One region of the Paenibacillus sp. A3M_27_13 genome, then DNA from elsewhere that is predicted to be linked to it. Evidence: riboswitches for the same ligand, from Rfam matches in the RefSeq annotation. Region 1 holds a riboswitch; each other region holds the start of a gene.
What was found. A riboswitch is a leader RNA that binds a small molecule or an ion and turns the genes downstream of it on or off. The one in region 1 is predicted to bind cobalamin.
Positions count from the first base shown of each region.

Region 2: it holds a riboswitch for cobalamin, as region 1 does, so the genes downstream of both, NLX82_RS13905 (ABC transporter substrate-binding protein) here and cobJ (precorrin-3B C(17)-methyltransferase) in region 1, are expected to answer to the same signal.
Region 3: it holds a riboswitch for cobalamin, as region 1 does, so the genes downstream of both, NLX82_RS08555 (ABC transporter substrate-binding protein) here and cobJ (precorrin-3B C(17)-methyltransferase) in region 1, are expected to answer to the same signal.

Region 1 covers NZ_JANAVE010000003.1:455,426-466,011, reverse strand. Annotated here, with positions in the region: gene NLX82_RS15065 (sirohydrochlorin chelatase) at 1-534, opposite strand, end outside; gene cobJ (precorrin-3B C(17)-methyltransferase) at 627-2,423, opposite strand; cobalamin riboswitch at 2,735-2,920, opposite strand; gene NLX82_RS15055 (LOG family protein) at 2,978-3,532, opposite strand; gene NLX82_RS15050 (uroporphyrinogen-III synthase) at 3,739-4,590, opposite strand; gene NLX82_RS15045 (GerAB/ArcD/ProY family transporter) at 4,692-5,846, opposite strand; gene NLX82_RS15040 (hypothetical protein) at 5,890-6,114, opposite strand; gene NLX82_RS15035 (Ger(x)C family spore germination protein) at 6,107-7,324, opposite strand; gene NLX82_RS15030 (spore germination protein) at 7,324-8,949, opposite strand; gene NLX82_RS15025 (hypothetical protein) at 9,129-9,467, opposite strand; gene NLX82_RS15020 (pirin family protein) at 9,483-10,196, opposite strand; gene NLX82_RS15015 (LysR family transcriptional regulator) at 10,266-10,586, opposite strand, start outside.
Region 2 covers NZ_JANAVE010000003.1:203,780-214,365, forward strand. Annotated here, with positions in the region: gene NLX82_RS13890 (xanthine phosphoribosyltransferase) at 1-482, shown strand, start outside; gene NLX82_RS13895 (nucleobase:cation symporter-2 family protein) at 476-1,783, shown strand; cobalamin riboswitch at 2,472-2,675, shown strand; gene NLX82_RS13900 (hypothetical protein) at 2,633-2,776, shown strand; gene NLX82_RS13905 (ABC transporter substrate-binding protein) at 2,893-4,473, shown strand; gene nikB (nickel ABC transporter permease) at 4,489-5,418, shown strand; gene nikC (nickel transporter permease) at 5,433-6,248, shown strand; gene NLX82_RS13920 (ATP-binding cassette domain-containing protein) at 6,248-7,165, shown strand; gene NLX82_RS13925 (ABC transporter ATP-binding protein) at 7,162-7,938, shown strand; gene nikA (nickel ABC transporter substrate-binding protein) at 8,081-9,706, shown strand; gene nikB (nickel ABC transporter permease subunit NikB) at 9,753-10,586, shown strand, end outside.
Region 3 covers NZ_JANAVE010000002.1:449,752-460,337, forward strand. Annotated here, with positions in the region: gene NLX82_RS08525 (DMT family transporter) at 1-216, shown strand, start outside; gene NLX82_RS08530 (Cof-type HAD-IIB family hydrolase) at 355-1,155, opposite strand; gene lplA (lipoate--protein ligase) at 1,318-2,319, opposite strand; gene cobD (threonine-phosphate decarboxylase CobD) at 2,479-3,582, shown strand; gene cbiB (adenosylcobinamide-phosphate synthase CbiB) at 3,572-4,543, shown strand; gene NLX82_RS08550 (histidine phosphatase family protein) at 4,582-5,340, shown strand; cobalamin riboswitch at 5,462-5,655, shown strand; gene NLX82_RS08555 (ABC transporter substrate-binding protein) at 5,863-6,870, shown strand; gene NLX82_RS08560 (FecCD family ABC transporter permease) at 6,867-7,913, shown strand; gene NLX82_RS08565 (ABC transporter ATP-binding protein) at 7,910-8,743, shown strand; gene cobT (nicotinate-nucleotide--dimethylbenzimidazole phosphoribosyltransferase) at 8,787-9,857, shown strand; gene cobU (bifunctional adenosylcobinamide kinase/adenosylcobinamide-phosphate guanylyltransferase) at 9,854-10,420, shown strand; gene cobS (adenosylcobinamide-GDP ribazoletransferase) at 10,417-10,586, shown strand, end outside.

The DNA.
Region 1 (10,586 bases):
CTCTACCCACGTATAAGAAAGCTGCTCCCACAGCATACGGGTGATTTTGAAAAAGTCACTGTTCGCATCTGGATCGCTACTTCCGCGTCCTAACACAAGTACCGCCGTTTCTTCGTCGGATACCTCGGGAAATGCCTCTACAGCGCTATTCATTCCCGCTGGAATCGCAACCGGACGGGCCTCTTTCAAGCGGCTTTGCAGAATGCTGACGATTTTCTCGTGAACACCAATCGGGCGCCCGTATACAAATTCCACCTGCGGATATTTTGCTTTTGCCCGATCAATAGCCATCGGAATATCAATTTTGGCATGTACCGCTGCGAACAAGATAATCGGAATAAGAACGACACGCGTCGCCCCTTTCTCCACACATGTTTGCATCCCTTCAGCAATGCTGGGACGTGCCAACTCCAAGAAACAGGTTTCCACGCACATATCCGGTACCCGGTCTGCCACTGCCTGTGCAAATTCCAGCAGCTCCTGGTTCCCCTCCGGGTCCCGACTTCCATGTCCAACCAACAATATTGCATCCACTGCTGTTTTTTCCTCCTCTTTAATAGGGATAACCTGCATGACGCCCTATTTTATATATATGCTTGTATCCAGTTCATCAGGCCTTCATTCCATTAATCACCACAAACCGCATTCACTTCTACCGTTGCTGGTGCATCTTCATGCCGGAAACCCGCAACGACGCCTACACGTTTAAAAAATTTATGAAAACGCTCATTCGGATGCCCTTTTTCCTTATATTCAGCAATGACGTTCTCCACGATATCAGTAATCTGATCGCCCGGAATCCCTTCCGCTACGGGCTGAGCGGCATGAGCATTGCGACCGAATTTTTTGCCACCGAGGAAGAGGTCGTATCCTCCCTTGCGATAGACGATTCCGATATCCTCCAGCACCGCTCCATAGCAGGCCATACCGCATCCGTTCAAAGCAATACTCGTTTCCTTGGGTGCCTGTAATCCGCCAAGTACAACCTGTAGATGCTCAGCCACAGGCACAGCGTCATCCTTCTCCATATTGCAGAAGTCGCACGCCTTCACCTTAAACACATCGCCAATCGGCATGACAATGAATCGTTCATCCCGCAGCCGTCCGACCAGTTCCTCGGGGTCTGCACACGGCACGCGCAGCACGATCTGATGATCTGGCGTGTATTCCAGCTCGCCGTCATCACCCGCTACCTCGGCGAGCAGCGCCATCTGACGAGCGGTGAACTTCTTGTTTCCCACACCCGGGGAAACGCCCACCTCAAACAGCGCAGGCTTGCCAAAGCCGCCTGTCGCCATCCCGGACGCGGCCCCCGCTCCGGCCACCGCTAACGTTCCGGCGGTGCTCTCGGCGGTAGGCGCTTGCCCGCTCCAGCGAGCGTTGGCTGCGCCAGGCAGCTTGCCGCCTACAGCGAGGCGGCTTAGTGCCTCTGCCGCCAGCGATGCCGGGGCTGCGCCGGTTTGCACAGCAGTCGTTGCCTGCACGGCAGCCATCGCTTGCGGGCGTGCCTGCGTCGCAACCGCAGCGCCGCTCGCGGAGGGTCCAGCGGGCTTAGTCGGGGCTGCGCCTGCCTGCGGTGTATCCTCTTGTGCGCCCAGCGACCACGGCTCCGCTTCCGTGCGGAGACGCTGATGCGGCTTGAGTGCCTGCTCGGTCGCATCTAATGTGTATTTGCGCTGATATCCGCGCGGAGTCACGATCAAGCCGTCATACACCGTCGTCGAGGAATTGCCGATGATTACAGTCGTCAGCATCCCAATGTCATGGTTCAGCATATCTTCCAGCGTCGTTACAATAACTTGCTGACGTTCACGATAAGCACTTTTCACCAACCCGACTGGAGTTTGCGGATCGCGGTAACGCAGCAAAATGGACTGCGTCTCCACAATCTGGCGGGTACGCCGACCACTGCGCGGGTTGTATAATGCAATCACAAAATCGGCCGAAGCCGCTGCTTCTACGCGCTTCACAATCGTTTCCCATGGGGTTAGATGATCACTCAGACTGATCGTGCACGCATCATGCATAACTGGCGCCCCCAACAGTGATGCACAGGACTGAATAGCCGAGATCCCCGGTACGACTTCTACCTCAACCCCGTCCTCGCGTCGCCAGCCTTTTTGCATCAGCACCTCATACACCAGCCCTGCCATACCATAGACTCCCGCATCTCCACTGGAAATGACAGCTACCTTCTTGCCCATCTCTGCTTGGCGAACCGCCTCCTGTGCACGGCTCACTTCCTCTGTCATTCCTGTGCGTACAATCTCCTGTCCGTTCAACAACGGACGGATCAAATCAACGTAGGTATTGTAGCCGATAATGACCTCACTTTCGGCCAGCGCATCCAGCGCCCGTTTTGTGATATGTTCCATATCTCCTGGTCCAAATCCAATCACCAGCAATTTTCCTAATGGGCTCATCGTGCTCCTCCTATTCATCCTTTTCAGGGCAGCTATGCTATCTATTTCAATGATTTATGCACATCGTGTAACTCAAAAAAACCCCATCCTGCCCGGATGGGGTTTCTATGTACGCATCTCTCATCAGACGAACAAACAGCGTAAGAAGACACTATTTGTCTTCCTCCAGCCTGCCGTTGTTTTCCATCTGACTGTTTACGCTTCAAACGCTGCTGCACGTTCATATCCACGCAAACCTCTAGCCAACATGGAAAAAGCAACGTGTGCCTGATTTCCTGATTTCGTACACCCATCCTCTCCGCGAAGGTTAACGGTGCATACAGATCAAGGTAGGTCTCCTGGCTTGGCATCAACGGATTCTTTCGTCTTCCCCGTTTTTCACGAGTGACCATTTTAAAAAATCCTCTTCCTTACAGTGGCGGGACCGCTCGGGATTTGCACCCGATTCCCTGTTACCCTTTGCTCAACCGCAAAGGCACCTTGTCTGTCCGCTATTTGATTATGGGTCTTATCATAACCTTGCCTCAATCAGTTGTGCAAGCACGAAAAACGCTTTATTTCAAGTTCTCTGCTTTATTTTTTAACATATGTAGCAATTCGTCCGGGTCCGCAGAGATACTTAATAACGCTGGATGCTCAGCCCCGGTAAATCCTTCTTGCACGCTATGACGCACCATTTCTACTAACGGGTCAAAATATCCATTCACATTCAGCAGCCCAATCGGCTTGCGATGAATCCCGATTTGCGCCCAGCACAATACCTCGAATAGCTCCTCGAAGGTTCCCAAGCCACCCGGAAGGGCGATAAACGCATCGGCCATCTCGCTCATTGCCGCTTTACGCTCATGCATGCTTGCTACCTCAATAAATTCGGTAACTCCCCGATGAATGATCTCTGCATCAAATAATAGGGTGGGCATAATGCCAGTGACCTGACCGTCACCCGCCAGCATTCCATCCGCCACCTCTCCCATCAGCCCCCTGCTAGAGCCACCATAGATCAGACGGATATGATGACGAGCCATGGCTTCCCCCAGCTTGCCTGCAGCCTCAACATATACCGATGAATGTCCAGGTCTGGACCCGGCAAATACGCAAATAGAATTCATTAACGTCTCAGCTCCTGTCCTAAGTATCATGCATCGAAACTTATTCATTATATTAGATAAACATTTTCGCTATAACAAAAATCTTTGTCGATGCATGTCCAACAAAAAAAGATAAAGACCTCGTAGGCCCTTATCTTTATTTTACTCTGTATCCCAAAATATAAGTTCATTTTTTAGCATACTGCATTTATAATTTCTATCTCATTTCAATGACCATTCACGATCTTCAGACCACAGCCATGCACCGAATCGTTATGTTCAAAATATTTACCCAGCTCCACCATCATCGCGCCCATGCGCTCTTCGGTTGGAAACACGACTCGGTCAATCCCTTCTTCCACAATGGACTGTGCAGTCACCTTCCCTACGGATACAGCAATCACATCCTCACGAAAAGCTTCCAGTAACTCCTCGATTCGATTTTGCTCTCTGGCATATTGGGCCAAAAATCGGATTTGCGGACCACTTGTAAACGTAACAGCATCAACATTACGATGGATAACATCCTCCAGTAACGCCTGCAATTTTGCTTCCTCAGGTGGGATATGCTTATAAGGAAGTACCTGGCGGGTCACTGCCCCCTGCTCGTCCAGCCACTTTACCAACCGTGGAGCTGGATCGCCATGCAGTTGCAACAGTACTTCCTTCCCCTTCAGATCGTATGGGGCGAAAGCTCCTGTCAATCCGATCAAACTTCCGTCCTCGTCTCGTACTGCTGGCGTAAAGCCACGCTTTTTGAGTCCATTGACCGTCTTGTAGCCCCGCGCTGCAATGTTGGAGGATTGCAGCAACTCCATAATCTGCTCGGCCACGCCCATATCCTCTGCCATATCAAACAGGGCATCCAGCCCCATACCTGTCGTGAAGATGTACCAGTCCGGAGGGTGCTTCACCCACGATACAACAGCGTTGCGCAGCTCGATATCATCCAAAAAAACGGTGCCTTGGGCCGGGCGCTGTACTGGCTCACCCCCCATCTTCACAACTAGCAGCGCCATTTCTTCTGCTTTACGGGGACCAGCAAGAGCGACTCTCTTACCTGCCATGCGTTGTGCCATTCTGTTGCCTCCCTTGTAGAAGTCGTATTTCTTTCTACCAAGTATACAATCAGAGGGGTAAAAGACAAATAAGAATTACTTTTCCGATAAATACAGTAATCTTATAAGTGGTCGTGTCCTGTTCTGCCTCCATGCTGGCTTTCTTTCTGACTACTGCTATCCCGCTCTCCGTTAGATGCCTTATCATCTCCGCCTCTCCCTTTAGATTTGGGTCGGAGCAACATCCATAGCAACAAGGGCATGATAACAAAAAAAATGATCATCACCGCGGTCCACTCCCGGCTGAAATCATAAATTTGCACGATGTTGGAGAACAGCATAAACGAACAGACGTAACCCAACAAACCTACGGGCCAAACCATCAGACTTCCCCATGCATGGGCAAACATACGCTTTACTGCCAAACTGGTAACGTACAGGTCAACCCCAATCTTCGTAAGAAAGGTCGGTACAGTCAGTGCTGCCACGAACAAGTCGAACCGATCCAGAAAGTCCGTTAGCTGCAATTGACGCACTAGTTCATAGGATGGATAAAATAGCCGGGACAAGATAGGAACACCAATAACCAACTCCGACAGCAACATCAGCATGGTCAGAAATGCGGTTCCGAGCAAATGCCCATACCACGCACTACGCCCATTATAGCTCTTCCCAGAAATCACAAAGGGAACCATCATGATATCGGCCATATATCCCAGCATGCGCCAGCTGCCCTTGATCACTCCATCTACTTCCGGATGTAAATAGGGTCTCAGTACCGAAAAATCCATATTACGCCCGAAAAAAAGCGGCATGGTCAGCAGCGTCAGAATCAACAAAGGTACAAAAATCTCGGTCATATTCACGATGGTGCTTATTCCGCCTTTGGCCATAAACGCCAGAGTCAAAAGCAAAATAAGAGATACGACAACAATCGGAGTCAGCGGCAAAAGTACAACCTCCACCAAATCCGTGATAATTCTCAAATCCCGTGCAAAAATGATCAGAAATAAAATAAGGTAGACTGCAAGCAGCATACGTCCTAGCACAGGGTGAGAGCTCACCATGGCCTGCATCAGGTCCTGATCAGGAAAACGCCGCTTGAGTCTCAACATGGCCCAGATCGGCAAGCATAGCACGATAGCTGCAATTACACAGGTCCAGTAGGCATGTTGATTCGCGTAATCTGCTGCCTGCGCCGGAGCATGTACAAGGGTAATACCGACCTCCATCAATACACCAAGCAGCACGATTTGTCTGGTTGTGAACTGTCTCATGCAGGTACATCCTCCTTTTGCCCGCAGGCATCCATTACACGATTTACAACGTAGGGGGGAGCCACATGTCAATAAAACGGGCCAGCCATGTAGCCACATAAACAGTGCTCTTCGTTGATGTTCCGTAAATCCAGACACCAATGCTAATGACATACAATACGCGTGAGATCCAGCGATTGACGGCAGGTGCATCCCTAATACTTTTGCGGTCAATCAGATACATGAAGAGCATAGCCAGCAATAAAGGTAATAGAAATACTTTATTCATTCTGGATTTGCTCCTTTTTGACCCCGAATGGTTTGGTGACCGCACCGATATTTTCAATATGCACGACCGGATCTATAGTGACCTCCACCTTGGGATACAGTTGATCCCATTGAGGTTTAATCCGTTCCCATTCATCCGGATGACTCGTAATAATAGCCCGGCCCAAACCAAGTACGTCTGAGTGATATTTTTGCTGGATCACCTTGACACCCTCTCCCAGCTCCCTCTTAATTTCCTCGGCTGTCTGCTGTTCCAGCCACTTCAAATTTTCCTCGTTGGAAATATCGAAATCCGTCTCATTTTCCTTCACATTCCCGTTACAGTTCATATGAACGGTCATGCGAATATCGTTCCCACGAATATATGGCTTGATATGGACATTATTTTCGATGAGGTGTACAGATATGTAGCCTCTACCTTTGGGAGGGTGGATAAATATTTCTGTCTCCTTGGCTTGCTCCATACCCAAAAGCAGGAATCGACTGAGGTGGTTATCTATAATCCCTGTTAACCTGTCTTTCCGAAATACAGCTAGCCCATCGACCTGAATATTTGTCTTCTTGTCTTTAAGATTAGAGGGGCCATTCTTCACCAGAGACATCACCGGCACCACCGGGTCAATACCATCCAGCAGGACGGAATTTATCAGCAGCTTAACAGAACGAGGTTTTTTCATATAGGAATAGTTGAGCTCACGCACCATTTCTGCCGGATATTGCTCAATCGGGGCATCTGCCTGAAGCACTTCCATCGCTGATCCCTTCGTAATAACAACCAGGGAAGACAGACGGTTTTGCGGAATACGCGCCAGTACATCCATCATTTTGTTAATCCCTTCCCGCGCCAGCGTCTCACCGAACAGCAGCACCCGTCGATGGGAGTAATTCAGCGTTCGCGAAACCGCACGCTGTTCCTCGGTGCTTGCTCCCCGGAAGCTTGGGCCTGTTTTGGACTCCAGGTAGTAGGATTTCGTACCACTTGTACCTCCCCCTCCTCCTGTACTGCCCGAAGATCCAAGTTGTCCGGGCAAAGCGATTTGCATCGTTACCCGATATTGATCGCCTTCTTTATCCAGACCCGTACCCATCACAAAGGCCACATCGTTCACTTCACGGCGATCCCAGCATCCTCCCAAAAGAACAGAACAAAGCAGCAGACAACAGAGCACAGCCGCTTTACGTATTTGTTGTGCATCGGATTTGGGCTTCATCACCATCCCTCCTCGGTTGTAGGCGATCCATTCATCTTTTCCTTCGCTCGTTTGTTGTTGTCTTTACCAATCCAGGAAGGACGTTTAGTCATTTTCCACCAAGGCGCACGAACGACGATATCCTTTTGATCCATATGTTTGTATGGGCTATATCCGCTCATATAAGGAACACCAAACGATGTTAGCTTGGTTAGATGCGTAGCAATCAGCGTTGTCGCAATAATGATCCCAAACAATCCGAATAATCCCGCCATCAGCATAATTGGAAATCGTAGCAGACGAACTGTGATGGCAAAGTTAAAACGCGGGATGGTAAACGACGCAATACCTGTGAGCGACACAATAATGACCATCGGGGCCGATACAATCCCTGCTTGTACAGAGGCCTGACCGATGACTAGCGCTCCAAGGATACTGACAGCCTGACCGACCGTTTTGGGGAGACGAATCCCCGCTTCTCGTAACGCTTCAAAGGAAATTTCCATCATTAGTGCTTCCACCAAAGCGGGGAAAGGGATAGACTCACGCGCTGCCGCAATACTCAAAATAAGCGTCGTCGGCAGCATATCATGATGATAGGTCGTCACCGCTACATATAATGCAGGCAGAAAGAGAGCCAATATGAGAAAAAGAAAACGAATCCAGCGCACCATATTACTGATAAAAAAGCGCTCGTAATAGTCTTCGCTCGCTTGCATCATCTGCCACATCGTGACTGGCCCAATCAGGGCAAAGGGCGTTCCGTCTACAAAAATAGCAAAACGTCCTTCCAATAATTGCGCAGTGACGGTATCCGGGCGTTCGGTGTATTCCATTTGCGGAAACGGCGAAAACGGGTGATCCTCAATCAGTTCCTCAATATATCCAGTCTCCAGAACACCATCAATTTTAATATCGCTAAGCCTTTTTTTAACATCCTCCACCAGTTTTGGATCTATGATCCCTTCAATATAAGTAAGGACGACGCTCGTTTGAGTTTCTGTTCCGATGGTCATGCTGTACATCTTGAGCTTGGAGGTTTTCAATTTGAAACGTAACAGTGCCGTATTGACGCGAAGTGTCTCTGTGAATCCTTCACGCGGTCCACGAATAACCGATTCGGTCTGCGGTTCCTCCACTCCACGGCGGACACCCCCCTTGGCGCTAAAAATATACGCACGAGGCGTGCCATCTACAAACAAGGCGGCATTGCCGTCCAGTATCGCTGCCGATACCATCTTCCATTCGTCCATCGTTTTGGTCTGGGACATGGAGATACGAGTTTCATCCAGCGGCTCCAATTTGCCGTTCACTTCAGGGTCCTTGAGCATCATGCCCAGAATGACAGGCCGCAGAATATGGTCCTGCAAATCCTCCGATTTTACCGTACCTTCAAAATAAGCCAATAACCCTTTGCGTTCAGGGGAAATCATGAGCTCTCGATAGACGATATCAGAGCAATCCTTGAAAATATCACGCAAAGCAATCAAATTGTCTTCCACACTGCTACGCAGCGGCTGTTCTAGCCATGAAGACTCAGGCAGTCCTTTAGGCACATTGAAATTTCGTGTCTTGCGGTCTGCGGCTGGAATCGCTCGCCGGCTCCACGGTGGCTTCGGCAACTTGGGAAAGCGCCCTTTCTTCATCGTTATTCCCCCTTTACGAATGAGCCGAACAGATAATATGACATATAGGATGTACCAGCCTGCAAAGGATTATGTATCCAATGAACTCAACATGTTGAACAGATAACAAAAAGGCCCTGCAATGATGCAGGGCCTTCGAAAATCCATTATAAATCTGAAAATTTATGATAAAGGAATGATTAATCTCCCCAATACTCCTCGGGATGGTATTCAATCTCAGAACTAGCTTTGAACGTAAGCTCATCTGTCTGATCATGATATTCCACGCTTTCCGGGGTGACGTAATACCAATGCTTCACCACGGGTCCATCGTCTACCAGCGTTACAAAACGAAATACGTTCAACTCCCCGCTATAACGCACAATCGCCTCCGCCGTCTCATGCGGCAGTCCTTGAAGCGTAAAGCGAAACACGCCGTCCGCCGATTCCAAATGGCAATCGAAAACCTGCTTGCGGCTGTCAGCAAAGCTACGTCCCGTGACGGCATGCTTGATCAGCCATGTTTCCTGCTGCGCCATTGTGCGCACCTCCTTTTAGGGCAAATCAATCAACATATAAAAAACAGAATCTTCTGCTTTCAGTGAGAGCTTCGGCTCCTGCTCAATACGAGCGGAATCGCGTCCTTGCAGAATATGTTCACCGTTCACACGCAGCGAGCCTTCGATGACGAACAGGAACACGCGCCGACCCTCGGCCTGTGTGAATTCTACTTGCTCTCCAGGCTGAAGCTTGCTTAAATAAATCGTTAAATCCTGGTTGATTGCAGCTATTTCACCCTCTGTGCCTGGTACACGCTTTCCGGCAACGACAGGCAGAAGCTGACCTTGAAGACGCTCAGGATTGAATGCTGTAGCCTCATATGACGGTTTCAGTCCTCTCGTATGCGGGCTAAACCACAATTGCAGCAGACTGACATCCTCCGTTTGTGAAGCGTTGTGCTCCGTATGAATGATGCCGTGCCCCGCTGACATTCGCTGAATGCCTCCAAAACCGGTCACCGCTACATGTCCACGGTTGTCTTCATGACGCAGTTCCCCATACAGCACAATCGAAACAATCTCCATATCACTGTGCGGATGCGCCCCAAATCCCCGTCCCGGTGCGATGACATCGTCATTACAGACACGCATAGGACCAAACGCTGTATTGTTCTCATCCTGATACTCCGCGAATGAAAAGCTGTGACTCCCCCGCAGCCAGCCCTTATCGAAGCTGAATCGGGAAGCCGCTGGATATATTGTAAACATAATAGCCCTCCTTCAGGAAGAAAAATGAGATCAAATCCCTCTCATTGTAACCGAGCCCAAGCGATAATGCTACGCCTCTGTCTGAGTAATAATCTCATCTATAAAAGACTGCAAAGTACTGGTAACAAAGGCTTCCTTACGCCGGATAAACACCGTTGTTACTTCATTGTACGGCTCAGGCATCGCATGACCGCATACAAGGCCTTGAGTCACCAGCCCGCTAATCGACGATTCGGGAAAAACAGTCATTCCAATACCGGCCGCCACACTGCCGATAATTGTCTCAAATGTCCCAAACTCCATAATCTGCTTAGGAATAATCCCCTCCATCTTGAGCCAGGTTTCCAGCCGTCCCCGGTAGCCGCAACCTTTTTTATACAGCAGGAGTGG
Region 2 (10,586 bases), 250 kb from region 1:
TCGGCAGTGCTCCGATCACCAAGGTGCTTACAATTGAAGCTAGTGGTATTCAATTTGCTATGGCTACTGCTATTGCCTTGGGGGTCCCGTTCATTTATGCGAAGAAAAAGAAAGCAATCACGCTGAATGAGCAGGTATACTTCGCCGAGGTTCATTCATTCACTCGGCAGGAAACCTATCAGGTGAGTATTTCCCAAAAATATCTCGATGCCAGCGACCATGTGCTAATCGTAGATGATTTTTTGGCTACTGGCGCAGCATTGGTTGGACTTACGGATATTGTGAAGGAAGCAGGAGCGGAGCTGGCCGGGGTTGGCTGTGTGATTGAGAAGAGCTTCCAGGAAGGTCGTGGACTGTTGGAGCAGAGAGGCATTGCTGTGCGCTCTCTTGCGCGTATCGCTTCCATGGCACCAGGCGAGGTTCATTTTATAGAGGAAGCTGGCGTGGTGATTCCTCCCGTTAAGGAGAATGTGGGATGTTAAGTAAACAAAAGTTATTCGCGCTGGGCTTCCAGCATGTCATGGCGATGTACGCTGGAGCAATTGCTGTACCTCTAATTGTAGGGGGAGCATTGCACCTGACGCCAGCCCAGATGGCTTATTTGGTGGCTGCCGATCTGTTCACTTGCGGGATTGCTACGTTATTACAGATTATGGGCACACGCTTTTTCGGTAGTAGACTGCCTGTCATTTTAGGCTGTACGTTTACGGCAGTAGGGCCCATCATCGCGATTGCTTCGACCTCAAATTTAGCGACAGCGTATGGTGCCATTATTTTGTCTGGTATATTTGTGGTGTTAGCAGCACCGTTGTATGGCAAGCTGCTACGCTTTTTCCCGACGGTGGTTACAGGTTCGGTCGTTACGATTATCGGTCTATCCCTTATTCCGGTGGCGATGAACAATGTAGCAGGGGGTCAGGGCAGTTCGGACTTTGGACAGCCACGTAATTTACTGTTGGCCTTAGTCACACTACTGGTTATTCTGCTTGTGAATCGGTTGGCAAAAGGCTTTTTGCGCTCGATTTCCGTGCTTATTGGGTTGTTCGCGGGCACAGTGGTTGCTTATGGAATGGGAATGGTGCATTTTGCTCCCGTGGCGGAGGCTTCATGGGTGAGTGTTGCACAGCCGTTTTATTTTGGTAAGCCTGAGTTTAGCATTATGGCAGTTTGTACGATGATTATCGTCAATATTGTCAGTATGGTTGAGTCTACAGGCGTTTATTTGGCAGTAGGCAAAGCAATTGATCAGAAGGTGGAGCAGAAGCAGATCGTCAATGGTCTGCGTTCCGAGGGACTTGCGATCATGCTTGGGGGTATTTTTAACGCGTTTCCTTATACAGCTTTCTCGCAAAATGTGGGTCTGATCTCACTCACACGCGTCAAATCGCGGAACGTTATTTTTGCTGCGGGCGGTATCATGGTTGTTCTCGGTTTGCTGCCTAAGCTGGCTGCTTTAACGACAGTGATTCCTAACGCTGTGCTGGGCGGGGCGATGATCGTCATGTTCGGCTCGGTCGCTGCATCAGGCATGTCTATTCTGTCAGAAGTGGATCTGCGGAAGGAAAGCAATCTGCTGATCGCAGCATGCAGTATTGCCGTGGGCCTAGGCTCTGCCGTTCTGCCACAAATGTTCGACCAGCTGCCGAGCTTTGCCAAAATGCTGTTGCAAAATGGTATCGTTTCAGGCTCGATTACAGCGATTGTCTTGAACATCGTTTTGACGAGAAAACAAGGGGACTCGGTCAAAAGCGTGACGGTTCAGGAGGTTCCACAGAAGGTTTGATGATTAGGGATAAATAAACCCTTGCCGTCTGGGGACATATAGATATTGACCCTGTCCGACTGTGCAGTGGCGCTAAAGTTAGCTCTTAAGTTGATTTATTTACTAGAGGAATTTGCTAGAGTAGTGGGCGAGGCAGTGGTATAATTTACCTTATGGATTTTGAATAGTGGTGGATGTTTTCGGACCACGGTGCAGCTTCCCGAAAGGGGGTGAAGCCGATGGTCAACCTTGTGTCGTGCTACGATGTGTTGCGTTGGATGGTTACGTTACTAAGCCTGGTGTTTAGTATTCGTAAACTTTATCGCTGGCTACGTCGAAAATTTCGGAACAAGCGAAAACCCACCGCGTAATTAGGTTGGCCCCTAACGGTGGGTTTCGTTTGCATTAACATTTAGTTATGCAGCGCGCCGTGGTGGTGATCCACAGCCTTTCAAGTCCTAGAGTCTTTGCCGTTGGCGCGGCGAAGACTCTTTTTAGTATACGGACACGATGATTATCTCTATACCTAATTTTAGCACGTTCATTTCGTGCACGCAATGAATAGACATCACCTTCAATCTCGCTGTATCGTTCAAATTTAAAATATTGTGCAGCATTTATTGACAAGCCTGTGACAACAAAATAAGATCGTAATGGAAAGAAATAAAGGAAGAAAACAGGTGTGAGCCGGACGACTCTATGTACGGGGTTTTGTTGAGACCATGTGGATAGTTGTTGAGCGTGTTCACTTAAAAGGGAAGTTCGGTTGATTCCGACACGGGCCCGCCACTGTATACAGGCATCAGCAGGATACTGCTGGAGCTTTCAGAACAGCCACTGGAACTGTGAAGAACCGGGAAGGCCTGAAAGATGCGCCTGGAGTCAGGAGACCTGCCTGTTTTGACATCACTGTCAGACCCACGGGATGCTGGGGAGGTGGTTAGGCGTGCTGCATACGGAATGTCTGAAACCGATCTGATCCCTTCTATGTTTTTGGAGTTGGCTTCGAGGTGAGTTTTGACATTTTATAATGAAAGCATTTCTGACTGCTGATCAAGTGGTCCGGAATGCTTTTTTCGCGTTTTGCGTTAGGTTTATATGATTTTACAAGATAGAGGGGGATTCTTTGAATGATTAGCAATCGTAGTAGGCGTTCATGGTTGATATGTACAGGGGTGATGCTGTTGCTGGCAGTTATGGCTCTTTCGGGATGTGCCAGCAATAAGACGTCGGATAGCTCCGGCAAAGGTGAAAACGCGTCAGCACAACAAACAGCGACAGATAAAAAGCTGGTAATGGCGTATACATGGAAACCGTCAGGCGTTGACCCGCACGGAGATAATAGCTGGGATGTGATGCGATCCGGTGCAGGTGAGACACTGGTACGTTTGAATGAAAAGCTGGAGCCTGTGGCTTGGCTGGCAAAGGAGTGGAAGCAGGATAGTCCTACAGTTTGGACGTTCAGCTTGCAGGATAAAGTCACTTTTCATGATGGAAAGAGTATGGATGCAGCAGGTGTAAAAGCGTCTTTGCTGCGCTCTATCGAGAAAAGCCATCTGGCTAAGGATTTACTGAATGTGAAGTCCATTGATGTAAGCGGCCCGCTGGCTTTGAAAATCACGACAAACCAGCCGAACGCGGCGCTGGTGTCCAATCTAGCTGATCCATCGACAATTGTACTGGATGTGGCATCGATGAAAGATGAGCAGAGTTACCCAGCGATGACAGGCGCCTTTAAAATCAAAGCGTTCAACAAGGACCAATCGTTGGTCGTAGAGCGTTATGACGGATATTGGGGCGAGAAGGCACGACTGGCTGAAGCGACGATGAAGTTCATTACGGACGGGAATTCGCGTCTGATGGCGCTGCAATCCGGCGAGGTGGACGTAGCGACGGATATTCCGGTTGATAACGCAGAGGTACTGAAAAAGAACGACAAGCTACAAGTGCTGTCGGCTCCCTCCTTGCGCACCCATATGATCGTGTACAATATGGAATCGCCAGTATTCAAGGATGCGGCGAACCGTAAGGTGGTGGACAGCCTGATTCCGCGCACATCGATTGTGAGCGCCGTCATGAGGGGCTTCGGTACGGAAGCAAGCAGTCCGTTCCCGAGCATTCTTCCCTTCGGTAAAGTTGAGCGTAAAGCGCTGAACGGAACGGCAGAGCAGCTGTTGACGAAGGATGGCTGGCAGAAAGACGCCCAAGGGACATGGACTAAGCAAGGCAAGCCGTTCGAGGTTACACTGCTGACTTTCCCTCAGCGTCCAGAGCTCTCCGTTATGGCTGAGGTCATCCAAAGCCAATTGCTGAAAGAGGGAATCCAGGTCAAGATTCGCAAGGTGGAAAATATCGACGAGGCGTTGACCAAAAACGATTGGGATTTTGCAATGTACAGCATGCTTACTGCTCATACAGGAGAGCCGCAATATTTTATGGACATGTTTTATTCTTCGAAAAGCGAAGCCAATGTAAGCCGGTATAGTTCCAAACCGCTAGAGAGTATTCTTAACAGCTTGAAGCTGGCGAAGGATACAGCGCAGCGTAATGCTGTGACACTACAAGCGCTGGATATCATCAATGCGGATTTGCCACAGTCGTTCATTGTGCATCCTGATAATGTGTTTGGTGTGAAAAAAGGGGTGGAGGGTTTTACACCCCATCCGATCGAGTATTACTACATTACAGCGCAATCTGATATTACGGAATAACGAGCTGCGTATCCTATGATTCGTTTTATACTGGAACGTGTGGCGCAGCTGCTCATCATTGTATTCGTTGTATCCACGCTGACTTTTGTACTGATGCGGCTCGCTCCTGGTGACCCTGCTACTATTTTGCTCACCGCGCATAATGTCCCTGCCTCTGAGGAGGCGTTGACGACGCTACGGCAGGAACTGGGCTTAAACGAGCCGCTTCATATTCAATATGTGAACTGGCTGCGAGATGTGTTCACGGGGCATTGGGGCACCTCGTATGTATCCAAGGAATCCGTGCTAGCCGAACTATGGAACAGACTGCCTGCTACTGTGGAGCTAGCTGCTGCGGGCTTTGCCGTCATGACGGTGCTTACGCTGGGGCTGGGACTGGCTGCCTCGCTAAAAATCAGCGGCCCACTGGATCGTCTGGGCAGGCTGTTTGCCCTGCTGGGATCGTCGATTCCCTCTTTTTGGCTTGGGTTTCTGTTGATCTATCTATTCTCCGTTCGCCTGGGCTGGCTCCCATCCATGGGAAGGGAGGACTGGACACATCTAGTGCTCCCAGCGCTGACTCTTGGTGCAGGTTTGGGAGCGGTACAAGCACGTGTACTGCGTGCTCAAATGCTGGAGCTGGGTGACCGGAATTTTGTGAAAGCAGCGAAGGCCCGAGGCTTTTCCCGTATGCATATCCTGTTTTTTGAGATATTTAAGCATGCGGTTCTGCCTATGATTACACTGCTAGGTACCAATCTATCATTTATGCTGGCAGGTAATGTCATCGTCGAGACCATTTTTTCATGGCCGGGGTTAGGTAAGTATTTTATAGATGCGATTACCCAGCGAGATTATCCGGTGATTCAGGGGTATGTTATTTTTGCCGTATTTTTAATTGTAGGTGTTCAGTGTTTGGTGGATTTGGTCCAGACGGCGATAGATCCGAGGCTACGTTTGCGTTAAGGGGGAAGCTGAAAATGAAAAAGATACGGCTTTCCTTTCAAGGGAGCTTGCTGGCAGGAGGCGTACTTTTTGGTCTGATCGTGCTGCTTGGGTTATTGGCTCCATGGGTCGCTCCTCATGATCCTCTTCAAGTGGATCTTTTGAACCGTCTGGCACCACCCAGTCGGAAATATCCTTTCGGTACGGATCATCTGGGTCGGGATGTGCTGTCACGGCTAATTTATGGGATACGGACGAGCGTGCTAATCGCATGTGCAATTACTGTAGCTACGCTGTGCTTTAGTCTGCCTATAGGGTTGCTCATTGGTTATGTGCGTGGACGTGTAGATCAGCTGATCATGCGGGGAATCGATGGCGTATTGGCTTTTCCTGATATTATTTTAACGGTGGCAATTGTGGGCATTTTGGGCCCGGGTTTTGTTAACATGACCCTTGCGATTATTGCGGTACGGTGGGCGGGCTATGTCCGGTATATCCGTAGTCTGGTTCAAAAAGCCTGTCAGGAGGACTACGTTCGGTATGCCCGTTTATCCGGCAATTCACACGTGCGTATACTGAGACGTTATGTATTGCCACAAGCGTTGCCGCAGTTGTTGGTTTATGCGGTATGGGATATCGGACGCGTGGTGCTGATGATCGCTGGGCTGTCCTTTCTTGGACTGGGTGTACAGCCGCCCAAGCCAGAGTGGGGCGTGATGCTGCATGATGCAACCTCATATTTTCAGGTGGCTCCGCATGTCATGATTTTCCCGGGCTTGGCGATTATGCTATTCGTACTTGCCTGCCAGCTTTTGGGCGACCGCTTTTCGGAAAAGGGGGCGGCCAAATAGTGGGAGATCAAATAGCCCTTGGGGGCAAGGATACGATAGAACAAGTGGCAGGGCGAAAACCGTTGTTACACGTGGAACATTTGGAAATCTGCCGCACAGGCGTAGGAGCAAGCGGAAGTGGGAGCAAACCACTGCTGCGGGATGTGAGCTTTTCCATATATTCAGGGGAGATTGTGGCCCTGACCGGACCGAGCGGATGCGGCAAGAGTCTGACCGCACACGCAATCGCAGGCATGCTGGAGCCAGGTATCGGTGTTACGCAAGGGCGTATCTACTATAACGGGGAAGACACTCTCCCGTTCCAGGAACGGCGCTGGCAAAGGCTGCGCCGAGAGGATATTGCCCTGCTCATTCAACAATCGCTGAGCGGGTTGAATCCGATCCGGACTGTCCGCGCCCAGCTGATGGATACGCTTAGACTGCACGGGCGGCGTCGGATGCCGCACGACCAGATGGAGCCGGGGCAAGCTGGTGCTGCCCCATCCCACACTGCACCGCAGCAAGTCCACCCGCTGGGCGTGCTGCCACGGATGCGGCAGATGCTGATCCGTGCCATGGAGATAGCCAGAGGAGGCGCTACTCCAGTGCGGGAGGCCTATTTGCGCTCTCTGCTCCGCAAGGTTGGGTTTGCAGATCCTGAGCATATTTTGTCGTCATATCCTTTTGAACTAAGCGGAGGCATGTGTCAAAGGGTGCTGCTGGCTGCAATGTTAAGCTCAGGTCCGAGCCTCTTTATTGCCGATGAGCCTACTACGGCGTTGGATGTTATCAACCGCGACAAGGTTTTGGCATTGCTGCAACAATTGAGAGAAGACTTTGATCTCACCATATTGTTGATTTCACATGATCGCCAAGGTATGAGCCGCATAGCAGATCGAGTGTTGGAGATGAGCCCGGAAGGAAGGATGCACCAGTGATGCTGGAATTGAAGAATGTGACCAAAGCATACCCTGTCCGCAAACGGAGAAAAGGCTGGTTCAGCACGCAAGATAGCGAGCAGGCCGTGAAGAAGGTGAGTCTGGAGTTACGGCAGGGGGAGTGTCTTGGATTGGTTGGAGAAAGTGGAAGTGGCAAAAGTACGCTGGCACAATGTATTCTAGGGCTGGAGTCGTTGACCTCAGGGGAGATTTGGCTGGATCATCAGCCTATACATTTCGAAAAGATGAAGGACGTTCAGTTGTACAAGCGAATCCAGTTGGTTGCACAGGATTCGTCCTCCTCATTGCATCCTCGTATGACCATTCGAGATATTTTAATGGAGCCGATCCACAACTATTTTCCTGAGCTAAAAGTGCAGGCGCTGGATATTTGTCTGTCTCTATTGGAATCAGTAGGATTGGAGGCTGACAGTCTGGAAAAATACCCAGCACAGCTGAGTGGCGGGCAAAAACAGCGGGTATGTATTGCCCGAGCGTTGGCGGTGGAGCCGGATATTATCTTGTTCGATGAATCGATCGCCAATCTGGATACGACAACGCAGTCTTCTGTACTGGACATGCTCAAAAGAATGCAGATGGAGCGTCAGTTGTCCTACCTATTCATCACTCATGATCTCCAATCTACTCGTCAGTTTTGTGATCGAGTTGCCGTCATGGTTCAGGGGGAGATCGTGGAAATCTTTAAGGAATGGGATGAAGACTTGTTACAGCACGAGTACACGCGTACTCTGTTTCAAACGTTGGAGAATTAAGCCATAAATTTAATATTATACAAATTTAAAATAAATAAGAGGATTGCTTGTCGAATATTGTTGACAAAATAGAACGTGGTACCTATTCTAAATATGATTATGATAATCATTATCACATATATAGAAAAGGGGAAATACATTGATGTCCGTTCGACACCGCAAGACTGCCACCCTTATGTTGGTGGCGCTCCTCTTATTATCCGTTGTTTTGGGCTGCGCGAAGCAGGAAAACACCCCTGCATCCACCTCTACTGACGGAGCTGCCAATGAAAAGTCGATCACGCTATCGTGGCCGCGTGACATTGGTACGATGAATCCTCACGTATACAATCCTTCCCAACTTTTTGCACAATCCATGGTCTATGAGCCGTTAGTCAGCTACAAGCAAGGAGGCAAGCTGGAGCCTGCTTTGGCTGAATCCTGGACTATTTCCAAGGACGGCAAAATATATACGTTTAAGCTGCGCAAAGGTGTGAAATTTTCGGATGGAACGCTATTTAATGCGACCATTGTCAAAAAGAACTTTGACGCTATTATGAAAAATGAGAAAACGCACAGCTGGCTTGGTATAGTAGGCGTTCTCGACAAAACTGAAGCTGTAGATGACAGCACCTTCCGAATGACGCTCAAAGAGCCATACTACCCAGTGCTTCAGGATTTGTCTGTCGTTCGCCCGTTCCGTTTTCTGGGTGAAGCGGGGTTCCCGGATGATGGAGATACGTCCAAAGGAATCAAGAAACCTGTAGGTACAGGACCTTGGATGCTGGATGAATACAAGCAAGATGAATATGCAACCTTTAAGCGTAATCCGAACTATTGGGGTACTGCACCGAAGGTGGATAAAATTACGGTAAAAATCATTCCCGATGGCGAAACCCGTGTAATGGCCTTTGAAAAAGGCGACCTGGATCTGATTTATGGAGAGGGTGTCATTAGTCTGGATGCTTTCAAACAGCTTCGCGACACGAATCAGTATGTTACCACGCTGTCCGAGCCTGTAGGTACAAGAAGCCTGTTACTCAACTCATCCAATCCCAAGCTGGCAGACCTTCGGGTACGTCTGGCACTCCAGCATGGCTTTAACAAGCAGGCAATGGTGGAAGGTGTAACCTCGGGGCTGGAGGAAACAGCGGATACGGTTTTATCCAAAAACTATCCGTATACGAATGTAAACTTACAGCCTGTTGGCTATGATGTGGAAAAATCCAAATCGTTGCTGGATGAGGCTGGCTGGAAGCTGCCCGCAGGCGGTACAGTACGGGAAAAAGACGGACAACAGCTGGATTTTGAGCTGATTTTTGATAAGACTGATCCGATCCAAAAGGCGATGGCTGAAACCATTCAGGCTGAATGGGGAGAATTGGGTGTCAAAGTGAACCTGACCGGACTGGAGCTGACGGTTCAAATTAAGCGCCTTAGATCCAACCAGTTTGATCTGTACTTCTGGTACAACTATGGTGCGCCTTATGATCCGCACTCCTTTATTAATGTCATTGCCAAGAAGAGCTTCGGAATTTCCGAGGTGCTGAGTGCCCTTCCGATGAAGAAAGACCTGGATCAGCAAGTACACGAAGCGCTCTCATCGACAGATGAAACCAAGCGTCAAGAGCTGTATGCTTCGATTCTGAAGACGCTTCAGGAGCAATCTGCCATTGTGCCTATTTCTTATATTAAGAAAACGGCAGTGTACCAGAAAAAGATTACAAACTTTGTATTCCCGGCTAATCGGGATGAAAATCCGTTTGAGGGAATTGAAATCGGAAAGTAGCTGAAGCCGATAGGTAACGGTAGTTTACAGGATAGGAGGACAACTCATGATCAGCTATATCGGGAAGCGAATGGTAGCGGTCATTCCTATTGTTCTCTTTGCCACCCTCGTTACCTTTGCACTGATTCATATTTCACCAGTTGATCCGGCCGAGGCCTATTTGACGGCTGCTCATATTTATCCTACTCCAGAGATTCTGGAGCAGAAAAGACATGAGTTCGGGCTGGATCAGCCTTTGCTGACGCAGTATATGCATACACTTCAAAGAATCAGTCAATTGGACTTTGGTACTTCGTATCTGACCAACAAGCCGGTGTGGGATGAGGTCAAGGTTCGGCTGCCCGCCACTTTTGAATTGGCTGTGAGCAGTATGGTGCTATCTATTGTGGTGAGTATTCCACTGGGCGTGCTGGCGGCGATGCGTAAAAATGGATGGATCGACATGCTTAGTCGAGGAATTTCATATTTTGGCGCATCTATACCCCAGTTCTGGCTGGGATATTTGTTAATCTTCTTTTTCTCTGTCCGATTGGATTGGCTCCCTGTAGAGGGGCGAGGAACGTGGCAGCATCTGGTGTTGCCCACGGTGACCCTGTCGCTGGTTCTGATTGCTTTATATACGCGCCTGCTGCGTTCCAGTGTGTTGGAGCAGCTTCAGGAAACGTATGTGCAGTATGCCAGAACTAGAGGGATTCGTGAGCGGGTAATCATGCTCAAGCATGTACTGAAAATTGCCATTGCTCCACTGATTACAAGTCTGGGTATGAATCTGGGCAAGCTTCTGACCGGAACAATTATTGTGGAGCAGGTGTTTTCATGGCCCGGGTTTGGCCGTTATTTTGTGGAAGCGATTTTTAACCGGGATATTCCCGTCATACAA
Region 3 (10,586 bases), on a different contig from region 1:
TTCTACTGGCTCATGGAGCGTACAAATCCCCTGTTTCCGATGACGTGGCTGTATATATCACCGCCGATTGCGGTGGGCTTGGGAGCGTTGTTGTATGGAGAGCATGTAAGCTGGTGGATGCTGGCTGGGGTGCTGCTCATTGTGACCGGACTAATCCTTATGAACAATGGAATTATCCGTCTGGTGAACAGGCGCAAGGTACGTTCTGCTGCCTGATATTTTATAGCGGTCAGGTTATTATATGATCTGACAGAAAAGGCCTCCAAACTGTCGTATGTTACTGATCATGCGACGTTTGGAGGCTTTGTTGTTGTATTACTTTATTTAAGTATTATGGGAGCAGGCACTTTTTGCTTATTCAACATTGAGTACGAATTTGTCGATGGCGTGCTTAACACCGTCTTCGTTATTGCTACGAGTGATGTAATCAGCCAGCTTTTTCAAATCAGGAATGGCATTCTCCATCGCTATGCCGAGACCAGCACATTCAAGCATTTCATGGTCGTTCCAAGAGTCGCCGATAGCAATCGTTTCCGACAGTTCACAGCCAAAATGGTTTGCAAGGAAGGTAAGCGCATGGCCCTTGGTGCCTTCATGATGCATAATTTCCAGAAAATGAGGCTTGGATTTTGTAATGTGAACTTCATTGCCAAGCAGTTCGCGAAGTTCAGGAATTAATTCATCCAACACTTCCGGCTCGTCGATGATCAGCAGTTTAGGAGCCGGCTGCTCTATAACTTTACTGAATACAGGCTCTACAAAATATTCCGTGTTGTTCAGTTCCGTGTAATCTTTGATTTTCTGATTATCTTCACGTGTGTACAATTTGTCATCTATATACGTTTGCAGATGCAGATTGCGTTCTACGCAGAATTCATACAGGCGACGTGCAGCCACGAGTGGAACATAACGCTCATACAGCACGTTTTCGTCCAGCAGGTTTTTAACCAAAGCTCCTTGGTACGTAATGATTGGCACGTTCAAACCAGTCTGACGAGCAATTTTATGTGCAGAGGCATAAGCTCGTCCAGTAGCGAGGGTAACCACCACACCTTTCGCTACAGCAGCTTCTAATGCCTGTTGTGTCGCTGGTGTAACTTCTTTCTGGTCGTTAATGAGTGTATCATCAATATCAATGGCAATTAATTTATACATATCGGTATTCTCTCCTTTATCTCTATCATGGGGCAATGTTAAAATTGTATCTTATAATATTCAAAATGACAATATCGCAATGAAAAGGGGACGGCCCCTATAAGAGCCTGTCCCCTTATAACCACTGAAGTATTGGCTTGAAACGATGGGAAAAAGTAACGGTTAGTCTTCCAAAAATACAAGTCCAACAAAATCGTCCAGCTCAATATTACCAAAATAGTGCTTCAAATCGAGAGAGGATAAGGCTTGACGTACCTCACCTTCATCATAGCGCTTGCCACGCAGGATATTTTCAATATCAGCAACGTCACCCACGCCGAAGAAATCCCCATAGATTTTAATATCACGGATATAGCCTTCCTTAAGATCCATGCGGATATCAATAATGCCGACTGGAAATTTACGTGTGTGCTTGATATTGCTCTCGGGGGATAGACCGTAGTTCCAATCCCACGATTGGTAGCGTTCTTTGGATATTTCATGGATTTTGGCCCAATCGGTATCGGTGAGCTTATATTGAGGTACCTGATCCAATTCTGCACCGAATATGAAACGCAGCAGTTCCTCGCGAAATTGCTCTATGGTCATCTCACGGTCCATCAGTTCGCTGATGTTAGCCACGCGACTGCGGACGGATTTAGTGCTTTTGGATTTGAATTTTTCGGGATTGGCATGCAACGATGCAGCCACATTGTCCAGATTCAGGTTAAACATCAATGTACCGTGGCTGAACATCCGTCCGCGTGTGGCAAATTGGGCGTTTCCTGAAATTTTACGTTCTCCGACCTGTAGATCGTTGCGGCCTGTCATTTCAGCTTCTACTCCCATTTGGCGCAGAGCATCAATCACGGGTTGCGTAAATTTGAGGAAATTATGAAAGGACTCCCCGTTATCCTTGGTAATAAAGCTGAAATTTAAATTACCGAGGTCATGATATACAGCACCGCCGCCGGACAGGCGACGAACGACTTGAATATTGTTATCTCTGACAAACTCGGCGTTGATTTCTTCAATAGTGTTTTGATGCTTGCCTATAATAATAGAAGGCTGATTAATGTAAAACAGCAAATAGCTGTCGTCCAGCGGTAGATGCTTGAGCGCGTATTCCTCAATGGCAAGATTAATGGCTGGATCGTGTATCCCCTGGTTGTCGATGAACAGCATGTCCATTCCTCCGTATATAAACTGTGTAATTTATGTGTGCCTCCTTCTATTGTAACCCAAGTGAGCCATGTACAAAAGCTCATTTGCATTGACGGGACGCAAAAAGCAGCCTCATAATGGAGCTAAATGATTGGAAACGGCCGGAAAGGATGAGAGGTAATGATAGAGGTTTACGGTCATGGCGGGGACAGGGAAACAGCTGCGGCGACATTCGGCGGAGCTGCTGCGGATTTTGTAGATTTTAGTGCAAATATTAATCCGCTTGGTCCACCACCGGAGGTGCTTGAGGCGCTGCAACACTCATTTGACACTGTGATTCGCTATCCAGACCCTGGGCATCGGAATTTTAAAAATATGCTCGCACGGCGACTGCATGTTCCACCGGAGTCGTTAAGTATCGGAAACGGAGCGGCTGAAAGTATGGCGCTCCTGCTATTGGGACTGGCTCCTAAGCGTGTGGGTACAGTGGAGCCGTGTTTTTCAGAATATGCGGAGCTGGCTGGCAAATTCGGAGCTGAGGTCAACCGGGTGTACGGGAAGGCCTCGCTTCAATGGAAGGCGGACGTGGAGGACATCCTTCAGCTCATGGAGCAGGTAGATGTTTTGTTCCTTGGGCAGCCGAATAATCCAAACGGTGTGCAATATGGTAAGCAGGAGCTGTGCGAACTGGCAGAAGCGGCTGGCAAAACGGGTACCGTGCTGGTGGTGGATGAAGCATTCATTGATTTTATCCCGCTGGAACGGCGAATCTCACTACTGCCTGTGCTGGATCGCTATCCTCATGTGATTTTGATCCGGTCAATGACCAAATTTTATGCCATTCCTGGCTTGCGATTGGGCTATGCGATTGCTCATCCGGACTATATCCGGCGAATGACGGCCAAACAGGTGACCTGGAGTGTGAATGGATTGGCGTTGCTGGCTGGGGAGGCGTGTTTGAGAAGTGGGCAAGCATATGAGCACCAAACACAGGAGCTGATTGCTACGGAGCGCAACCGCCTGTTGACCGCCTTGGCGGAATGGGGCTGCGGTGTTGTTCCCGGCGAAGCCAATTACGTGCTGGCAAGGGCGCCGGGTACGTGGAGCGCATCGGCGATTCAGCAGGCGCTTGGACAACGCGGAATTCTTATACGTAGCTGTGCTATGTATCCGGGACTGACGACGAGTCATTTTCGGATTGCGGTCAAGGATGCAGAAGCCAACGACAGGCTGCTGTCTGTATTGGGTGAAGTGCTGGAGGAGGAGCAGCGGCGTGACAGTTAGCTTGATTATCCTGGTAGCCTATCTTTTGGACAGGCTGATCGGTGACCCGAGGTGGTTGCCGCATCCAGTCATCGGTATGGGACATGCCATTTCAGCATTGGAAAAAGCGATTCGCCGCCAGGCCCGAAGTGACCGGGGGTTGAAACGTGCGGGTATACTGCTTCCACTCATTGTGGCGGGAGGCTCCTTTACGCTCGCCTGGGCGCTATTGCACTTGCTTGCCTGGATTCATCCGTGGTTGTCTGTCGGCGTAGAAATGGTGCTGATTGCGACAACGATTGCTTCCAAAGGACTAAAGGACGCAGGAATGGCAGTATACCGAGCGTTGCAGGCGGATGACCTTTCTGCGGCACGGCGGGAGCTGGGCATGATAGTTGGGCGGGATACGCAACAGCTTGATGAGCCTGAGATTGTACGCGGTACGGTTGAAACGGTCGCTGAAAATATCGTGGACGCGATTATTTCCCCGCTTTTTTATGCCCTGATCGGGGGAGCACCCTTGGCGCTGGCTTATCGTGCTGTGAATACGCTCGATTCCATGGTTGGCTATAAAAATGAAAAGTATCTGCATTTAGGCTGGGCTTCAGCACGTCTGGATGATGTCGCTAACTACATTCCGGCACGTCTGACAGCGGCAATGCTTGTGGTAGCGGCGTGGATGTACAAGCGAGATGCTGCAAGAAGCTGGCGCACAGTCAAGCGAGACGCTCGTCTGCACCCAAGCCCGAACAGTGGCTTCCCGGAATCGGCTGTTGCTGGTGCACTGGGGATTCGTCTTGGAGGCTATAATGTGTATCATGGCGTGCGCTCCTTTCGTGCATACATGGGCGATTGGATACGACCGCTAGAGTCGAAAGATATACGGCATACGATCCAGCTGATGTTCGCCGTGTCCAGTATGTTTGTAGGATTGTGTTTGTTAGGAGCCGCAGGTTGTTTTGCCTTGGGATGGGTGCGGTGAGGAGTGACACACTGAATAATGATCGAGCAGGAAGTGACATGATCTTGAAACAAGATATAGCAGCAAAAAGGACAGTAGAATACGCACAAAGTCCGAACTCACAGGAGGATAAGGTGCCGTATGATGCTAAAGAAGATCTGCATTGGGACATGGAACTTGTGTTAGTTCGTCACGGCACAACCTTATGGAACAAGGAACGTCGATATCTAGGACACTCCGACTTAGGTTTGCTACCGGGAGCAGAGCAGGAATTAAAGCCTTTGCAAGAAAAATTGCAAGGGCAGTCCTTTGCTCGAATCTATTGCAGCGATTTAATGCGATGTCGCCAGACCTTGCAGATCATTGTGCCGGAATCAGAATTGACGTCTGGAGGTTCCCTATCTACTATGTCTCCTATGATGGAACCACGTCTGCGAGAGCTTCATTTTGGTGAGTGGGATGGAAAAACGTATGACATGCTCAAGGATGTGTCGTTGTATCGCGCTTGGATTGATGAGCCGCAACGGATAACCCCTCCTGGAGGAGAGTCTTGGGCAGATTTTGTGAATCGTCTACGGAAATTTCTTGACTCTCTGTATGAATGGCGTGTTGCTATGGAAGTTCAACCCATGGATTTGACTGCTGCGCCACCCTCTGTTTTGGTCGTTACGCATGGTGGCGTAATTCGTCAGTTAGCTTGCATGCTGATACCGGGCCATGATTTTTGGAGTTTGAATCCGAAGCCGGGAGAAGCATTTAGGATTCAATTGAGGCTGGCAGGACGGCACAATTACATAGCAGAAATGCTTCCTCATTAGGTTAGACACCTGCGGATAAAGAGGCAGTTTGGGTTGTAAGCCGCCTCTTTTTAACCTATAATCATCAAGTAAAAGAACGGCTTGACTACCACTTATCAAATATCCAGCAGACGAGGTCGGCGCAGCGTGATGAAACTATGGTTTCCCTTGCCTGCGCTGTTAAAAGGGAAGTCGGTGTGAGTCCGGCGCGGTCCCGCCACTGTAAATGGAAACATGCCCGTTAGTCCTGCTTTATGTGCTACTAAGCATATGAAAGAATTTCAGGACATGCATTTTACCATAAGTCAGGATACCTGCCCGTCCGCCTGTCACCATAGTCCTTCGAGGAAAGGATGACGTGTTCGCAGTGACTGTCCATGCGGAAAGAAGCTGCCGCCTGCGCACGATCTGCGCTAACGTGGCCCCTGTGTCCTGATATGAGGATGCGGGGTTTTTTTGATAGGAAAAGAAGGCTGGATTTAGAAGATATCTGATGATGTTCAAGTAACGCTCTTAACGATTTTTTATGAAGGGGTGCAAATCATGGCAGGAAAAAAAATAAAGGTTTGGACAACAGGTCTATTGGTTCTGATTTTGGCAGTTGTGCTGAGTGCATGTGGAGCTAATGGGAAAAATGCTGAAAATAAAGAGAACCAGAATTCTTCACAGCAGCCGGGACAGACCGTAACCGCACAAGAGCCTCCGGGCAAAACAGTTTACCCACTCACGGTTAAGGATACAACAGGACAGGAATTTACATTCAAAAAAGCGCCGGATAAAATCGTTTCCGTCTCCCCGGCAGAAACCGAGGCGCTGTTCGCCATCGGGCTGGATAAGGAAATTGTTGGCGTCTCCGACTACTCTGATTACCCGGAAGCAGCTACGAAAAAGCCTAAAGTGGGCGGTATTATGAAACCGAACGAAGAGGCGATCATTGCTGCTAACCCGGAAGTCGTTTTTGCAGGGATATCACTTAGTGAACAGGCTACGACCAAGCTGCGCGACATGGGAATTATGATTTTTAAAACGGAACCGAAGACAGTTGAAGATGTCATGGCTAACATCGAATTGTATGGGAAAATCACCGATCATCAGAAAGAAGCGAGAGCGGTGACTGACAAGATGAGAGCAGATGTAGCTGAAGTGAAAGAAGGAATTAAAAATATCGGTAAAGGTCAGAAGCTGCGGGTATACGTCGAGTTTTCACCAGGCTGGACAGTTGGTAAAGGCGAGTTTATGGACGAGCTGATCACGTTAGCGGGCGGCGAAAATGTAGGTGCCACGCAGAAGGGGTGGTACCAAATTAGTGAGGAAAATATTATTGCTGCGAACCCTGACGTGATTTTGTACAGCAAAAGTGTCAAGGACGACAAAACTGGTCAAACGCTCGGCGAAATCATTAAAGCTCGCAGTGGATGGGATCAAATATCGGCTGTTCGCCACAACCGGGTATTTGCCGTGGATGATAATTTGATTAGTCGTCCGGGTCCACGCGTAACGGAAGGTCTCAAGGAAGTGGCCAAGGGCGTGTATCCTGAAATTTTCAAATGAACCGTAAACTGATCGGCTTTGGAGGAACAGGTCTTGTCCTGCTGTTACTGACGCTACTGCTCTGTCTTGGCATCGGCTCGGCCAAGCTTCCGGTCAGCCAGATCACGGGCATTCTGGTTAACCACCTTCCATGGTTAGGCGATACGTTTACACCGGATTGGAATACATCCTCAGAGCAGATTATTTTGAAGGTTAGATTGCCACGAGTGTTACTGGGAATGTTGGTAGGAGCAGCGCTGGCGCTGGCTGGAGCCGGATTTCAGGGTGTGCTGCGTAATCCTTTGGCTGATCCGTATACACTGGGGGTATCCTCGGGGGCTTCAGTAGGAGCGGCAGTACTGATTTATTGGGGCCTTCAATTTTCATTTGTTGGCATATGGACGCTGCCGCTAGTGGCATTTACGACCGGAATGCTGACGCTGTGGATGGTGCTGACGTTGGCACGGGAAGGTGGAAAAATTCCGACACAAAGTCTCATTTTGTCGGGTGTGGTGATGCAATCCTTTCTGGGGGCGGTTGTTTCCTTTCTGACAGCCATGTCGAAGGAGACGGTCAATGAAATATTGTACTGGACGATGGGAAGTCTTAGCCTGCGCGGTTGGTCATATACAGGAATCCTTTTACCTTATGTGGTCATAGGACTGGTATTTCTATGGAACCGGGCACGTGTGCTGAATATTTTGGCTTTGGGTGAACGTCAGGCGGCTCACATGGGAGTTCATGTAGATGCGACGAAGCTATCTGTTCTGATCATTTCCACGCTGCTGACAGCAGCCGCTGTCTCGGTATGTGGAGTGATTGGCTTTGTGGGACTCGTTGTACCGCATATCATTCGTCTGGTGACAGGGCCTGATTACCGGATGATTGTTCCATTATCTGCGTTCGGTGGAGCTATTTTTATGGCTTGGGCAGATACGGCGGCTCGCACGTTGTTAGCCCCCACGGAAATTCCTCTGGGCGTGATGACGGCCTTTGTTGGGGCACCGTTCTTCGCATATCTCCTGTACCGGAACAAGAAGCTGCGCAGGGGGGAAATGCTGTGACAGAACAAAGTGAATCACAGAAGGTACGTGATCGGGCGTTAGAGGTAGCGGGTCTAACACGTGCCTATGGAGAGTTCCATGCGTTAAAGAATATAAGCTGGAGCGTCGACGAAGGAACTTGGTGGGGGATTATTGGTCCGAACGGCAGTGGAAAATCCACCTTGCTGCATTTGCTTTCCGGTGTAGATCAGCCAACTTCGGGAAACGTTCATATCTATGGCAAAAAGGTCGGTAGCTACAGCAGAAAAGAGCTTTCCCGACTCATAGCCGTACTCCAACAGGAAGGGCTTCCTCCAGTGGGATACACCGTCAGGGAAGTCGTAGAAATGGGACGTTTTCCTCATCAGGACTGGCTAGGCAGGGAAAAGGGTGTTGATGTGGAGGCGATCACGGATCGCGTGCTAGAGCGATTGGGTCTTACCACGCTGGCGGACAGAGCATTGGACCGCTTGAGTGGGGGACAGCGACAGCGTGTAGCTTTGGCAAAAGTAATGGTGCAGGAGCCACGAATATTGCTGCTGGACGAGCCTACGACCTATCTGGACTTGCGCTATCAGCTTGAATTTATGGAACTGTTGGCAGATTGGCGCCAAGAAACGGGTGTGACGATTATTGCGGTCTTGCATGATCTTAACTTGACAGCCCAATTTTGCGAAGATTTGCTTGTACTCAAAGATGGAATGGTTGAAGGATTGGGAGCTTCATCGAAGTTATTAACCGAGGATCGGATTCGACGAGTATACGGTGTTGAGCCTGTGATGCTTCCGCATCCCGATAGCGGTGTGCCGCAGCTCTTGCTGCGCAGGAGTGCTTCGGATACAGCAGATTAAATAAACGATGAAACACACTTAAAAAGAGCAGGGAGTGGAAGTTATGAACAACAAGCTGCGTCAGCTGATCGATAGCATTGCCCAGCCGGATGGGGTGGCGGCCTCGGCAGCTTCAGCCCATTTGGACCAATTAACAAAGCCACCGGGAAGTCTTGGAAAGTTGGAAAGTGTGGCCATCAAGCTAGCAGGAATTACAGGAGTGGACAAGCCTGAATTTGATCGTAAAACGGTTATGGTCATGGCTGCGGATCACGGGGTGTGTGAAGAGGGAGTCAGTGCCTTTCCGGCTGAGGTTACACAGCAAATGCTGTATAACATGCTGTCAGGTGGCGCGGCAATTAATGTGCTGGCACGCCATGCGGGCGCAGATGTCAAGGTGGTAGATGTTGGCGTGAATGCGGATGTCGCTCACGCGAATCTGGTGGACCGTAAGGTACGCATGGGTACTTCGAATATAGCTAAAGGGCCAGCGATGCTGCGTACAGAAGCGGAACAGGCGGTTTTGGCCGGAGCAGAAGCCGTAGCAGAAGCGGTCAAAGGTGGCACACGGCTATTCGTTACCGGAGAGCTGGGCATCGGGAATACGACAGCCAGCGCTGCGGTCGTATGTGCTCTCACCGGACTGGAGCCGGAAGTTATCGTAGGCCGGGGGACGGGTGTAGATATGGCTGGGCTTACCCGTAAAATATCGGTTGTCTGCCGCGCATTGGACGTGAACCAGCCAGATGCAAATGATGCGCTCGACGTGCTCACTAAGGTCGGCGGTCTGGAGATTGCCGCCTTGGCAGGAGTCATCCTCGGGGCAGCCGCACATCGCTGTCCAGTCGTGTTGGACGGCTTTATTTCAGGCGCAGCCGCCCTCGCAGCGCGTGCACTTGCGCCTGCTAGCGCTGCGTACATGCTCGCTTCGCACGCCTCGGACGAGCGCGGGCACGCGGCGGTGCTCCGCCAGCTCAAGCTGGAGCCCATGCTTTATTTGGACATGCGGCTCGGGGAGGGCACAGGCGGTGCGCTTAGCTTGCACCTGATTGATGCGGCGTGCCGCATTATGCGCGAAATGGCGACCTTTGCCGATGCAGGCGTATCGGACGGTCAGGGAGCCGCGCAGCGATGAAAGCGCTCGTGACTGGCGGGGCACGCAGCGGGAAAAGCGGCTTTGCCGAGCGATTATGCATGTCGCGCGCGCCTGGCGCCTGCTACATTGCAACGGCGCAAGCCTATGACATGGAGATGAAGGAGCGCATCGCCCTTCATCGGGTCCAGCGCGAGTCTGCCGGATACGACTGGCAGACGCTGGAGGAAGCGCAGGCGCTGCCGGAGCTGCTGCGACGGCTTGGCGGCGATCAAGCGTCGCAGCCATCACCCGCGCCTATGGTGCTAGTCGACTGCCTGACCCTGTGGCTGTCGAACGTGCTGCTGGCCGCAGGCGAGGACGGCGAAGCTGCGTCCAGAGCTGCCATTAATGAACTGGCGGCAGCTGTGGAGCAGTATCCGGGGCAGCTCGTCATCGTGACCAACGAGGTTGGTGACGGTATTGTGCCCGAATATCCGCTTGGTCGGCTGTATCGGGATTTGAGTGGGGTAATGAATCAGCGGATTGCCCGTCTTTGTGATGAAGTATTTTTGGTGACGGCGGGCATTCCCGTAGAACTCAAACAGTTGGAATATAAGCTATGAGCCGCGAACGTCAGGCTGTTGCTGCGGCTTTTCAATTTTTAACGCGTCTTCCGGTGAAGGCGGAATTGGATTTTTCCCCGGATTTGCTTAAACGCAGTGCAAGTTATTATCCGCTGGTCGGAGTGGTTATTGGCATCATTGTCTGGGGCTTTGCGGCGCTTACTTC